2 linked regions of the Aquibium oceanicum genome follow. The protein of the gene in region 1 binds, or shares a complex with, the protein of each later gene. Links are inferred from orthologs where the notes say so. Each region holds a gene or a part of one and is shown in the gene's direction. Other genes may lie near its edges.

Evidence for each region. The genes of interacting proteins can lie anywhere in the genome.
Region 2: the proteins of rpsG (region 1) and tig are in contact, whole or in part, in a crystal structure (PDB 3GTY), measured with the Thermotoga maritima proteins. The link is inferred for Aquibium oceanicum from one-to-one orthologs. Residues at the interface, in WP_004081843.1 of Thermotoga maritima: Lys34, Lys52, Lys55, Glu59, Arg62, Gln63, Glu66, Asn67, Lys69, Val71, Arg95, Ala109, Lys110, Lys111, Gly112, Arg113, Pro114, Glu117, Glu121, Ile124, Ala125, Tyr127, Asn128, Asn129, Thr130, Gly131, Lys135, Asp139, Arg142, Met143; in WP_004081061.1 of Thermotoga maritima: Glu122, Val124, Val129, Leu130, Tyr133, Glu188, Gly259, Ile262, Tyr263, Glu266, Ser270, Glu273, Gln274, Glu277, Arg308, Gln311, Ile312, Ser315, Tyr316, Glu325, Arg329, Arg336, Leu363, Phe366, Trp367, Arg373, Leu377, Arg381, Leu384, Glu387.

Annotation. Positions count from the first base shown.
Region 1 is NZ_CP018171.1:3,310,010-3,317,511, reverse strand. Bases 311-3,076 are described here. They hold rpsG (30S ribosomal protein S7), read left to right. Parts: upstream 311-1,341; coding sequence 1,342-1,812; downstream 1,813-3,076. Other genes in these bases: fusA (elongation factor G), read left to right, coding at 1,849-3,076; rpsL (30S ribosomal protein S12), read left to right, coding at 899-1,270; BSQ44_RS16270 (transcriptional regulator), read right to left, coding at 311-424. Outside these bases: more of BSQ44_RS16270, read right to left, coding at 143-310; more of fusA, read left to right, coding at 3,077-3,939; tuf (elongation factor Tu), read left to right, coding at 4,005-5,180; rpsJ (30S ribosomal protein S10), read left to right, coding at 5,252-5,560; rplC (50S ribosomal protein L3), read left to right, coding at 5,624-6,331; rplD (50S ribosomal protein L4), read left to right, coding at 6,331-6,951; BSQ44_RS16230 (50S ribosomal protein L23), read left to right, coding at 6,948-7,241; rplB (50S ribosomal protein L2), read left to right, coding at 7,260-7,502.
Region 2 is NZ_CP018171.1:1,225,528-1,230,811, forward strand. Bases 1-2,916 are described here. They hold tig (trigger factor), read left to right. Parts: upstream 1-686; coding sequence 687-2,147; downstream 2,148-2,916. Other genes in these bases: BSQ44_RS06130 (GDYXXLXY domain-containing protein), read left to right, coding at 1-365; sufA (Fe-S cluster assembly scaffold SufA), read left to right, coding at 2,322-2,708; BSQ44_RS06150 (GFA family protein), read right to left, coding at 2,711-2,916. Outside these bases: more of BSQ44_RS06150, read right to left, coding at 2,917-3,208; BSQ44_RS06155 (inorganic phosphate transporter), read right to left, coding at 3,220-4,788; BSQ44_RS06160 (NUDIX hydrolase), read right to left, coding at 4,909-5,284. UniProt on the Bacillus subtilis protein: Involved in protein export. Acts as a chaperone by maintaining the newly synthesized protein in an open conformation. Functions as a peptidyl-prolyl cis-trans isomerase.

The DNA of each region.
Region 1 (7,502 bases):
TCCGGGCTAGATGACGTTGCGGCAGTCGATCGGGTCAATGACCTCCCAGCCGCTTCTTGGCCGCCCGGTTAAATGCCCCGCCGGGCGGCCTTTTTCCTTCTAAAGAACCGATGACGGCGGCCGCGTCGCGCGGGCAGGGCGGTCAGAACGCCTCGTCGAAGGTCACGATCGAGACGGCACCTTCGATGGCACCCTGGAAGGCGGAGAGATGCGGTTCGTCGTCGGGGACCCCGTCCATGTCTCCGATCTGGTCCAGTTCCGCCTCGGCGTAGCCTTCGCGGGCGAGTGCCTCCAGCGCGGTGCGGACCGCCGTGTCGTCGTCGGGCGCGACCAGGAGCACGTGCACCCCTTGCGAATCGTCACCCTTGTTGCGCCACACGCGGCCGGTGATGATGGTGACGGGACGCATTTCATTGTCGTTCATGCCAGTGATTCCGTTTGTCGTCGTCTTGTCGGACGCACCCCCCGCTCCTATCTCCGGTTCTCGCATGGCCGGGGCCTCCACGACAGCCCGAATGCCGATATTTTCGGATCGGGTTCGGTTGAGGCGCGCAATTATCTTGCCTGCCGGAAGCGGACTTCGTCCAAGCCGTGGTTTCGGCGAGATAATCGGCTCCGCGGGGTTGACGGTCGGGGCGACTGCGGGTAGAAGCCGCCTCGTCTGAGCCGATGTGAGACTTGGCCTTTCGGAGCGACGCGCTTCGAAGTTCGTCTCAAACAGGGTTCGTTTTACGAGCGACAAAATCTCCGGCGTGCATGAGGCGCACAAGCGCTTCCTCTGCTGTTTGTTCGGGCGGGACCGCAAATGCGGTGTTTGGCCCGGCTTCGCGTATGGAAATGGCGCTCATTGCGGCCCCCGACGGGCTTGAGACACGGAATTTAGAAAGAGGAAGGTTTAATGCCTACCGTAAACCAGCTGATCCGCAAGCCGCGCATAGCGCCGGTGAAGCGCAACAAGGTCCCGGCCATGCAGGCCAACCCGCAGAAGCGGGGCGTCTGCACGCGCGTCTATACGACGACGCCGAAGAAGCCGAACTCCGCGCTCCGCAAGGTCGCCAAGATTCGCCTCGTCAACGGCTTCGAAGTGATCGGCTACATCCCCGGCGAGGGCCACAACCTCCAGGAACACTCGGTCGTCATGATCCGCGGCGGTCGCGTGAAGGACCTTCCGGGTGTTCGCTACCACATCATCCGCGGCGTGCTCGACACGCAGGGCGTGAAGAACCGCAAGCAGCGCCGTTCGAAGTACGGCGCGAAGCGTCCGAAGTGACCTGAGCGTCGGTCGTTCCGGTCGCGTCACCAGCGCCCGGGCCGCCCCGCAGGATTTGAGGCTGAGAAAATATGTCCCGTCGTCACAGAGCAGAAAAGCGTGAGATCAACCCGGACCCGAAGTTCGGGGACCTGGTCGTCACCAAGTTCATGAATGCGATCATGCTTCACGGCAAGAAGTCGACCGCCGAGACGATCGTCTACAGCGCGCTCGACCAGGTCGAGACCAAGACGAAGCAGGAGCCGGTCACGGTGTTCCACCAGGCGCTCGACAATGTCGCGCCGCACGTGGAAGTTCGTTCGCGTCGCGTCGGCGGCGCCACCTACCAGGTTCCCGTCGACGTGCGTCCGGAGCGCCGCCAGGCGCTGGCGATCCGCTGGCTGATCACCGCCGCGCGCGGCCGCAACGAAACGACGATGGTCGATCGCCTGTCGGGCGAACTGATGGATGCCGCCAACAACCGCGGCACCGCCGTCAAGAAGCGCGAAGACACCCACCGGATGGCGGAAGCCAACCGCGCCTTCGCCCATTACCGCTGGTAATCGGCTAGGCGACAAGAGCAAGCGAGAGGCACACCCATGGCCCGCGACTATAAAATCGAAGACTACCGAAACTTCGGCATCATGGCGCACATCGACGCCGGCAAGACCACGACGACCGAGCGCGTCCTGTTCTACACCGGCAAGTCGCACAAGATCGGCGAAGTCCACGACGGCGCCGCGACCATGGACTGGATGGAGCAGGAGCAGGAGCGCGGCATCACCATCACGTCGGCCGCCACGACCACCTTCTGGCAGGGCCGCGACGGCAAGAAGCGCCGCTTCAACATCATCGACACTCCCGGCCACGTCGACTTCACCATCGAGGTGGAGCGTTCGCTGCGCGTGCTCGACGGCGCCATCGCGCTGCTCGACGCCAATGCCGGCGTGGAGCCGCAGACCGAGACGGTGTGGCGCCAGGCCGACAAGTATCACGTGCCGCGCATGATTTTCTGCAACAAGATGGACAAGATTGGCGCTGACTTCTACCGCTCGGTCGAGATGGTGCAGAGCCGCCTCGGTGCGACGCCGGTGGTCGTGCAGCTGCCCATCGGCGCGGAAAACGATTTCGCCGGCGTCATCGACCTGATCGAGATGAAGGCCCTGGTTTGGCGCTCCGAGAACCTCGGCGCCGAATGGGACGTCCTCGACATCCCGGCTGACATGCAGGCGAAGGCCGAAGAGTACCGCGAGAAGATGATCGAGACCGCGGTCGAGATGGACGAGGGCGCGCTCGAGCGCTACCTCGAGGGCGAACTGCCGTCCAACGACGAGTTGCGCGCGCTGATCCGCAAGGGCACCATTCTCGTCAAGTTCTTCCCGATGTTCTGCGGCTCCGCGTTCAAGAACAAGGGCGTGCAGCCTCTGCTCGACGCCGTCGTCGACTTCCTGCCGTCCCCGGTCGATGTCTTCGACATCAAGGGCATCGATCCCAAGACCGAAGCCGAGATTTCGCGCAAGTCGTCCGACGACGAGGCGCTGTCGATGCTTGCCTTCAAGATCATGAACGACCCGTTCGTCGGTTCGCTCACCTTCTGCCGCATCTATTCGGGCATCCTGAAGAAGGGCGCTTCGCTGGACAACACGGTGAAGGGCAAGAAAGAGCGCATCGGCCGCATGCTGCAGATGCACTCCAACTCGCGCGAGGACATCGAAGAGGCCTATGCCGGCGACATCGTCGCGCTGGCCGGTCTCAAGGACACGACCACGGGCGACACGCTTTGCGACCCGCTGAAGCCGGTCATCCTGGAGCGCATGGAATTCCCCGATCCGGTCATCCAGATCGCGATCGAGCCGAAGACCAAGGGCGACCAGGAGAAGATGGGCCTGGCACTCAACCGCCTGGCGGCCGAGGATCCCTCCTTCCGCGTCAAGACCGACGAGGAATCCGGGCAGACCATCATCGCCGGCATGGGCGAGCTGCATCTCGACATCATCGTCGACCGCATGCGGCGCGAGTTCAAGGTCGAGGCCAACGTCGGCGCTCCGCAGGTTGCCTACCGCGAGACCATCACCAAGGTCGCCGAGATCGACTACACGCACAAGAAGCAGACCGGCGGTACGGGACAGTTCGCCCGCGTCAAGCTGGTGTTCGAGCCCAATCCCGACGGCGAGGACTTCCTGTTCGAGTCCAAGATCGTCGGTGGCTCGGTGCCGAAGGAATACATTCCGGGCGTCCAGAAGGGCATCCAGAGCGTCATGTCCTCGGGTCCGGTCGCGGGCTTCCCGATGCTGGGCGTCAAGGCGACCCTGATCGACGGCGCCTACCACGACGTCGACTCCTCGGTTCTCGCCTTCGAGATCGCCTCCCGCGCGGCGTTCCGCGAGGGTGCGCAGAAGGCTGGTGCACAGCTGCTCGAGCCGATCATGAAGGTCGAGGTCGTGACGCCGGAAGACTACGTCGGTTCGGTCATCGGCGACCTGAACGGCCGCCGCGGCCAGATCCAGAACCAGGAGATGCGCGGCATCGCCACCGTCATCAACGCGATGGTGCCGCTCGCCAACATGTTCAAGTACGTCGACACGCTGCGTTCGATGTCTCAGGGCCGTGCCCAGTACACGATGCAGTTCGACCACTACGAGCCGGTGCCGAACGCGGTCGCGCAGGAAATCCAGAAGAAGTACGCCTGATCCCCAGGGACTGTCGTCAGTAAGATCAATCGCCCGGGACGGGCAGCAGGAAATGGAGACCTCACATGGCAAAAGGTAAATTCGAGCGTAACAAGCCTCATGTGAACATCGGGACGATCGGGCACGTCGACCATGGCAAGACGTCGCTGACGGCTGCGATCACGAAGTACTTCGGCGAGTACCGCGCTTACGACCAGATCGACGCGGCTCCGGAGGAGAAGGCGCGCGGCATCACGATCTCGACGGCGCACGTCGAATACGAGACCGAGGCGCGCCACTACGCCCACGTCGACTGCCCGGGCCACGCCGACTACGTCAAGAACATGATCACGGGTGCCGCGCAGATGGACGGCGCGATCCTGGTCGTTTCGGCCGCCGACGGCCCGATGCCGCAGACGCGCGAGCACATTCTGCTCGCCCGTCAGGTCGGCGTTCCGGCGATCGTGGTGTTCCTGAACAAGGTCGACCAGGTCGACGACGCCGAGCTGCTGGAGCTGGTCGAGCTCGAGGTTCGCGAGCTTCTGTCGATGTACGAGTTCCCCGGCGACGACATTCCGATCGTCAAGGGTTCGGCGCTGGCCGCTCTGGAAGACTCCAACAAGGAGATCGGCGAGGACGCGGTTCGCGAACTGATGAAGCAGGTCGACAGCTACATCCCGACGCCCGAGCGTCCGATCGACCAGCCCTTCCTGATGCCGATCGAGGACGTGTTCTCGATCTCGGGCCGCGGCACGGTCGTGACGGGTCGCGTCGAGCGCGGCATCGTCAAGGTCGGCGAGACGGTCGAGATCGTGGGCATCCGCGACACGACCTCGACGACGGTGACGGGCGTGGAGATGTTCCGCAAGCTGCTCGACCAGGGCCAGGCGGGCGACAACATCGGCGCGCTGCTGCGCGGTGTCGACCGCGAGGGCGTTGAGCGCGGCCAGGTGCTGTGCAAGCCGGGTTCGGTGAAGCCGCACACCAAGTTCAAGGCCGAGGCCTACATCCTGACCAAGGAGGAGGGCGGCCGCCACACGCCGTTCTTCACCAACTACCGTCCGCAGTTCTACTTCCGCACGACGGACGTGACCGGCATCGTGACCCTGCCGGAAGGCACCGAAATGGTGATGCCGGGCGACAACGTGACGGTCGACGTGACGCTGATCGTGCCGATCGCCATGGAAGAGAAGCTGCGCTTCGCCATCCGCGAAGGCGGCCGCACCGTCGGCGCCGGCATCGTGGCGAGCATCGTCGAGTAACAAAAAACGAAACGGTCTGTCGCGGGCGCGAGCAAGCCCCGCGCCCGCGAAAGACTTGAAGGATTTGACGAATGAACGGCCAGAACATCCGCATACGCCTCAAAGCGTTCGACCATCGCGTCCTCGACGCCTCCACGCGCGAGATCGTCTCCACGGCGAAGCGTACCGGCGCCAGCGTTCGCGGTCCGGTCCCGCTGCCGACGCGGATCGAGAAATTTACCGTCAATCGCTCGCCGCACATCGACAAGAAGAGCCGCGAGCAGTTCGAGATGCGCACGCACAAGCGGCTGCTCGACATCGTTGACCCGACTCCGCAAACCGTCGATGCGCTGATGAAGCTCGACCTGGCCGCCGGCGTCGACGTCGAGATCAAGCTCTAGGCAGAGGGCCTCACGGAAACGGCTTCGGCCCGGACCTGGAACCCTGAAAAGGAAATTGAACCGATGCGTTCAGGTGTTATCGCACAGAAAATCGGGATGACGCGCATCTACAACGATGCGGGCGAGCACGTGCCGGTCACGGTTCTCCGGATGGAGAACTGTCAGGTCGTGGCGCAGCGCACCCAGGAAAAGAACGGCTACGATGCCGTGCAGCTCGGCGTCGGGATGCGCAAGGTGAAGAATACGTCGAAGGCCATGCGCGGCCATTTCGCCGCCGCCTCCGTGGAGCCGAAGGCCAAGGTCGCCGAGTTCCGCGTGTCGCCCGACAACATGCTGGATGTCGGCATGGAGATCACCGTCGATCACTTCGTCGCCGGCCAGAAGGTCGACGTGACGGGCACCACGGTCGGCAAGGGCTTCCAGGGCGTCATCAAGCGGCACCATTTCGGTGGCGGCCGTGCCACGCACGGTAACTCCGTGTCGCACCGTACCCACGGCTCCACCGGCCAGCGCCAGGATCCGGGCAAGGTGTTCAAGGGCAAGAAGATGGCCGGCCACATGGGCCAGACCCGCGTCACCACGCAGAACGTCGAGATCGTCTCGACCGATGCTGAACGCGGTCTGATCCTGATCCGCGGCGCTGTTCCGGGCTCCAAGGGCGCCTGGATCATCGTCAAGGACGCCGTCAAGGTCGCGCTCCCCGACAATGCGCCGAAGCCGGCTGCGCTGCGGGCCAAGAATGAAGCTCCGGCCGTCGAAGGAGCCGCGTGATGGACATCAAGATTACCACGCTCGCCGGCGCCGAAGCCGGCAAGGTGACCCTGTCGGACGAGATCTTCGGTCTCGACCCGCGCGAGGACATCCTGCAGCGCGTCGTGCGCTGGCAGCTGGCCAAGCGCCAGCAGGGCACCCACAAGGCGAAGGGCCGCTCCGAGATCGCGCGCACCGGCGCCAAGATGTACAAGCAGAAGGGGACGGGCCGCGCCCGTCACCACTCTGCCCGCGCTCCGCAGTTCCGCGGCGGCGGCAAGGCCCACGGCCCGGTGGTGCGCAGCCACGAGCACGACCTTCCCAAGAAGGTGCGCGCTCTCGGCCTGAAGCACGCGCTGTCGGCCAAGGCGAAGGCGTCCAGCCTCATCGTCGTCGACGACCTGATGCTGTCGGATGCCAAGACCAAGGCCCTGGTGGCGAACTTCGCCGGCCTGGGACTGACCAACGCGCTGATGATCGGCGGCGCCGAGCTTGACCAGAACTTCAAGCGCGCCGCTTCGAACATCCCGAACATCGACGTGCTGCCCGTCCAGGGCATCAACGTCTACGACATTCTTCGCCGCGGCACGCTCGTCCTTTCCAAGGCGGCCGTCGAGGCACTCGAGGAGCGCTTCAAATGACTGACCTTCGCCACTACGACGTGATCGTCAGCCCGGCGATCACCGAAAAGTCGACCATGGCCTCCGAGTTCAACCAGGTCGTGTTCAACGTCGCCAAGAAGGCGTCGAAGCCCGAGATCAAGGCTGCTGTCGAGGCGCTGTTCGGCGTCAAGGTGACCGCGGTCAACACCATGGTCCGCAAGGGCAAGGTGAAGCGCTTCCGCGGCACCAAGGGCCGCCTGAGCGATGTCAAGAAGGCGATTGTGACGCTGGCCGACGGCCAGTCGATCGACGTCGCCACCGGACTCTGAGAGGCTTGAGGTAACAAGATGGCACTCAAGAATTACAACCCGGTGACGCCCAGCCAGCGACAGCTGGTGATCGTCGACCGCTCCGGCCTCTACAAGGGCAAGCCGGTCAAGGGCCTGACGGACGGCCTGACGAAATCGGGCGGCCGCAACAATGCCGGCCGGGTGACCGCACGCTTCATCGGCGGCGGCCACAAGCGGACCTACCGCATCATCGACTTCAAGCGGCGCAAGTTCGACGTGCCGGCGACGGTCGAGCGGCTG
Region 2 (5,284 bases), 2.1 Mb from region 1 along the record:
AGCCGCCGCTCGCCGACGCCGACGCCGCAAAGGGAACGCCGGTGCTGGTCCGTCTGGCGCCGGGCGACGACGGGCTGTGGCGTCCGGTTGGCGCGCGGCTCGCAGAAACGCAAGCGTCCGCGATGCCCGACGGCCAGGTCGAGATCGCCGGTACGATCGACACCGCATTCGCGGCGATCGACCAGGTTCGGCTGTCCTACGGCATCGAACGCTTCTATCTTCCCGAAGGCGAGGGACGCGAGATCGAGCGCGACATGCGCGAGCGACCCTTCATGATCCTGGCTGCCATCGGGGAGGGCGGAACGGCCCAGATCAAGGCATTCTTCGACGGCAAAACACGCCTTTACGAGGAGCCGCTCTACTGAACGTGGCGAGCATAAGCATCGCGCGGGCTGGAAGTGGGAAGCAATTCGCCAGCCAAGCGCGAAAAAAGCCGCATTTCTGGGGTGTTTCCCCTTTGAAGCCGTGATGCGCGGTGATATAGACGCCCCGCTTCGGGAGGCGCGTTTGCTTCCTGAGCGGGTGTGGTGGAACTGGTAGACACGCAGGATTTAGGTTCCTGTGGCGCAAGCCGTGGGGGTTCAAGTCCCTCCACCCGCACCAGAAAGCCACTCCCGGCCCAAGGAATCCGGCAGGCGAAACGGAAAGAGCCGTTCCGCCCCGGAATTCGTGAAGACAAAGGTTTGATGATGCAGGTTACCGAGACGCTGAACACTGGGCTGAAGCGCGAGATCCAGGTGGTGGTCCCCGCAAAGGACATGGAAGCGCGGCTGCTGGAACGTCTTCAGGACGCCAAGGGCAAGGTGCGCATCAACGGCTTCCGTCCCGGCAAGGTGCCGGTCAACCACCTGCGCAAGGTCTACGGCAAGTCCGTCATGGCCGAGGTGGTCAACGAGATCCTCTCCAACTCGACCGGCTCCATCATCAAGGAGCGCGGCGAGAAGGCCGCCATGCAGCCCGAGGTCAAGATGACCGAGGACGAGTCCGAAGCCGAGAAGATCCTCGCCGGCCAGGCCGACTTCGAATTCTCCATCGCCTACGAGGTCATCCCGCCCATCGAGATCCAGGACGTGTCCGGCATCTCCGTGACGCGCGAGGTCTACGACGTCCCTGAATCCGAAATCGACGAGCAGGCGATGCGGGTCGCCGAATCGGCGCGCACCTATACGCCGAAGGACGGCAAGGCCGAGACCGGCGACCGCGTGACCATGGACTACGTCGGCAAGGTTGACGGCGAGCCCTTCGAGGGCGGGGCCGACAGCGGCGCCAACATCGTGATCGGCTCCAACCAGTTCATCCCGGGGTTCGAGGACCAGCTGGTCGGCGCCAAGGCCGGCGACGAGAAGGTGGTCGAGGTGACTTTCCCCGAGCAGTACCAGGCGGCCCATCTCGCGGGCAAGGCCGCGACCTTCGACGTCAAGGTGTCGGAAATCGCTTCCCCGGAGGCGATCGAGCTCAACGACGAGGTCGCCAAGTCGCTGGGACTGGATTCGCTCGAGCGCCTGCGCGAGATCATCAAGGGGCAACTCGAGAGCCAGTTCGGCACGGTGACACGCCAGAAGGTGAAGCGCCAGTTGCTCGACGCGCTGGACGAGACCTACAAGTTCGAGGCCCCCTCGAAGCTGGTCGAGGCGGAGTTCACCAACATCTGGAATCAGGTGACGCGCGATCTCGAATCCGCCGGCAAGACCTTCACCGACGAGGACACGACCGAGGAGGAGGCGCGCGCCGAGTATCAGCGTCTCGCTGAACGCCGCGTCCGCCTCGGGCTGGTTCTGGCCGAGATCGGCGACAAGGCGGGCGTGCAGGTGTCCGACGAGGAGATGCAGCGTGCGCTCATGGAGACGGTACGCCGCTACCCCGGCCAGGAGCAGCAGGTCTACGACTTCTACCGCAAGAACCCGGCCGCGCTGGCGGAATTCCGCGCGCCGCTGTTCGAGGAGAAGGTCGTCGACCACCTGATGACCCTGATCAACGTCACCGACAAGAAGGTCTCGAAGGAAGAGCTTCTGGCGGACGACGAGGCGGATGAGGCCAAGGCCGAGGCGGCTTCCGAAAAGGAAGCAGCGCCGAAGAAGAAGGCCGCTCCGAAGAAGAAGGCGAAGGCCGCCGAGAGCGAAGCCGTCGCCGAAGACGGCGCCGAGTAGCACGGCACGAAGAGCCGCCACCGCGCTCAAGCGGTCGGGCGGCTCCATCGAACCCAGCAAGGGTGGCGCGGCCGGATGGCTTCGCCACCCTTGCGCGTTTGGCGCCTATCCCCCATTTTAGGGGGAAGACATGCAGGTGCGATTTTGGGCCTGCCCATTCGTATGGAGAGAGAAATGGGCCGATTCCAGGTGATGACGATGACGACGGACGCGGCGCGCCGCGTGCGCGAGATTGTCTCTGGCCGCGAGGGCGCGACCGGCATTCGCGTCGGCGTCAAGAAGGGCGGCTGCGCGGGCATGGAGTACACGGTCGATCTGGTGAACGAGCCGGATTCCCGCGACGACCACGTCGAACACGAGGGCGCGCACGTCTATGTCGCGCCCGAGGCGTCGCTGTTTCTCCTGGGCACGCAGATGGGCTTCGAGACGACCAGGTTGCGCTCCGGCTTCACCTTCACCAACCCGAACCAGTCGTCGGCTTGCGGCTGCGGCGAGTCCGTCGAGTTGAAGCCCGCCGACCTGAAGGCGCTGGCGGAAGCCCGCGCGGCCAGCGCGGCCTGAGGTCAGTCGACCCACAGACCCCGTTTCCGGTGCCAGCCCTCGATGGACTCCTCCGGATAGAGGTCGAAGCGGCTGTCGCCCTCGCGGACGTCCGGTTCCACCCATGACGGCTTGTACTTGAGCATCAGATGGACGCGCTCCGGCGCCACCGGCAGTTCGCTGTCGATCGCCGAGGCGAAGGGATGGACGAGATCCGGCCAGGTCGGATCGTAGAGCCACAGCGCCGAGCCGCATTCGCGGCAGAAGCGCCGCTCGCCGGTGGACACCTCGCAGGTCGGCCGCTCCTCGTCCTCGATCTCCGCCCGGTAGAGGCCGAGATGTTCCTCTCCGGTGACCTTCATCGTTTTCGCATTCGCGCCGAGATTGATGGCGAACCCGCCGCCGCCCTGCTGCTTGCGGCAGATCGAGCAGTAGCAAAGCTGGTAGGGGACCGGCGTGTTGCTTTCCACCTCGAAGCGGACGGTGCCGCAGCGGCATGATCCCTTGAGAAGTATCGGCATGCGCAAATCTCCTATCTGAGCTGTTCGAGCACGAGGAAGAGGCCCCCGGCAATCGCGGCCGTTGCCGGCACGGTGACCAGCCATGCCGCCACGATGGTGGAGAAATGGGCGCGCCGCACCAGCTTGCGCCGCGTGACCTCCTCGCGTGAGACGGCTGGTTCTCCAGCCGGCTCGTCCTCTTCGTCGCTGTCGATCTCCTGCGTATCGGCAGTCGACCCGCTTGCGGCGCGCTCGGCCCGCAGCCGGTTGACCTTACGCTCGAGATAGGCGCGGCGGCGCGGCGAGTTCGCCGTGTACCATTCGCGGAAGAAGCCCACGCCGAAGACCGCGCCGACCGCGATGTGCGTGGAACTGACCGGCAGCCCGAACCAGGACGCCACGATAACCGTGAGCGCGGCGGAGAGCGCCACGCAGAAGGCGCGCATCGGATTGAGCTTGGTGATCTGCTCGCCGACCATCCGGACGAGCTTGGGGCCGAAGAGCAGCAGTCCGAAGGTGATGCCGAAGGCGCCGATGAGCATCACCCAGAAGGGGATGTGCACCGAGGCGACGATGCCGCTGCCGGAAGCGGTCTGCACGATGGCCGCCAGCGGCCCGACCGCGTTCGCGACATCGTTGGCGCCGTGGGCGAACGAGAGCAGCGCAGCCGAGATCACCAGCGGCAGGTTGAAGAGCTTGCGCAGGGACTGGTTGCGGTTTTCCATGCCCTGAGACTGGCGATTGACGAAGACCTGCGCGATACCCCAGGCGACGAGGAAGGCGCCGGCACCGATGATCGCGATGCCGCCGCCGCTCAGATGCACGATCTTCGACAGGCCCTTGGTGGCCAGGTAGGCCGCGAATGATCCGGCCATGATGGCGATGAGCAACGGAACCCAGCGCCGGGCGGCGGCGATCTTCTCGTCCTGATAGATGATGCGCGCCTTGATGAAGGCGAGGAAGGCGGCCGCGATGACCCCGCCCATGACCGGCGATATGACCCAACTGGCGGCGATGCCGGCCATGACGCCCCAGTCGACCGACCACAGGCCGGCCGCGGCGAGGCCTGCGCCCATCACGCCGCCGACGACGGAATGCGTCGTCGAGACCGGCGCGCCGATGGCCGTCGCCAGATTGATCCAGACCGCCGAGGCGAGGAGAGCCGCCATCATCGCGCTTATGAAGACCGCCGGTTCGCCGATCGCCTCGCGGTCGACGATGCCCTTCGAGATCGTCTGCACGACGTCGCCGCCGGCAATCAGGGCCCCGGACGTCTCGAAGACGGCGGCAAGCAGCAGCGCACCGCCCATGGTGAGCGCCCGCGCTCCGACCGCAGGGGCGACGTTGTTGGCCACGTCGTTGGCGCCGATGTTGAGCGCCATGTAGGCGCCGATCGCGGCGGCGGCCACGATCGCGATCGCGCCCGGATCGCCGGCGCTGAAGATCGCGACGGCGACGGCGACGAAGGCCATGAAGAAGAGGGCAAGACCGGGTGCCACCAGACCCCGGGCGACGAAGCTCGTGGCTTCCTCGACGCGGACGAGCTTGTCGAGGTCCTTGTCGAGTGTCGTCTTGCGCGCGCGCTCGCTTATGTCGGCCATGATCCCTTCCGCTCAGGCTCCCGCTTAGGGAACCGCGCAGCACGCGACAAGTTCATCGGGCGGTCCAATCACGACCCGGCGCCGATTTCGTGTGGAAAATGAAGAGTCGGGCGGCGAGCCTCAGGCGGAGGGCGCAAAAACCGAAAGAAGTTCGGCGAGTTCTGGTTCGCGCACGCGGCTCGCCGCGATCTGGGGCGCGAACCACTTGCGGATACGCTGGCCCTTCTCCGGCCATTTCTGCTCGACCCGATCCACCTTCATCGGAAAAACGTAAACCTCGCAGCGCTGCTCCAGCCCGGACTTGAGACCCTTGCCGTAGAAGTAGCGTCCGCTTTCCTTGTCGGAGATCGAGCCGCGCAGGCCGGCCTCCTCGGCCGCCTCGCGCATCGCCGCCTCGTGCAACGCTTCGTCGCCTTCCGGCCAGCCCTTCGGCAGGACCCAGCGGCCCGTGTCGCGGCTGGTGATCAGCATGACTTCTATGCCGCGATCGGCTTCC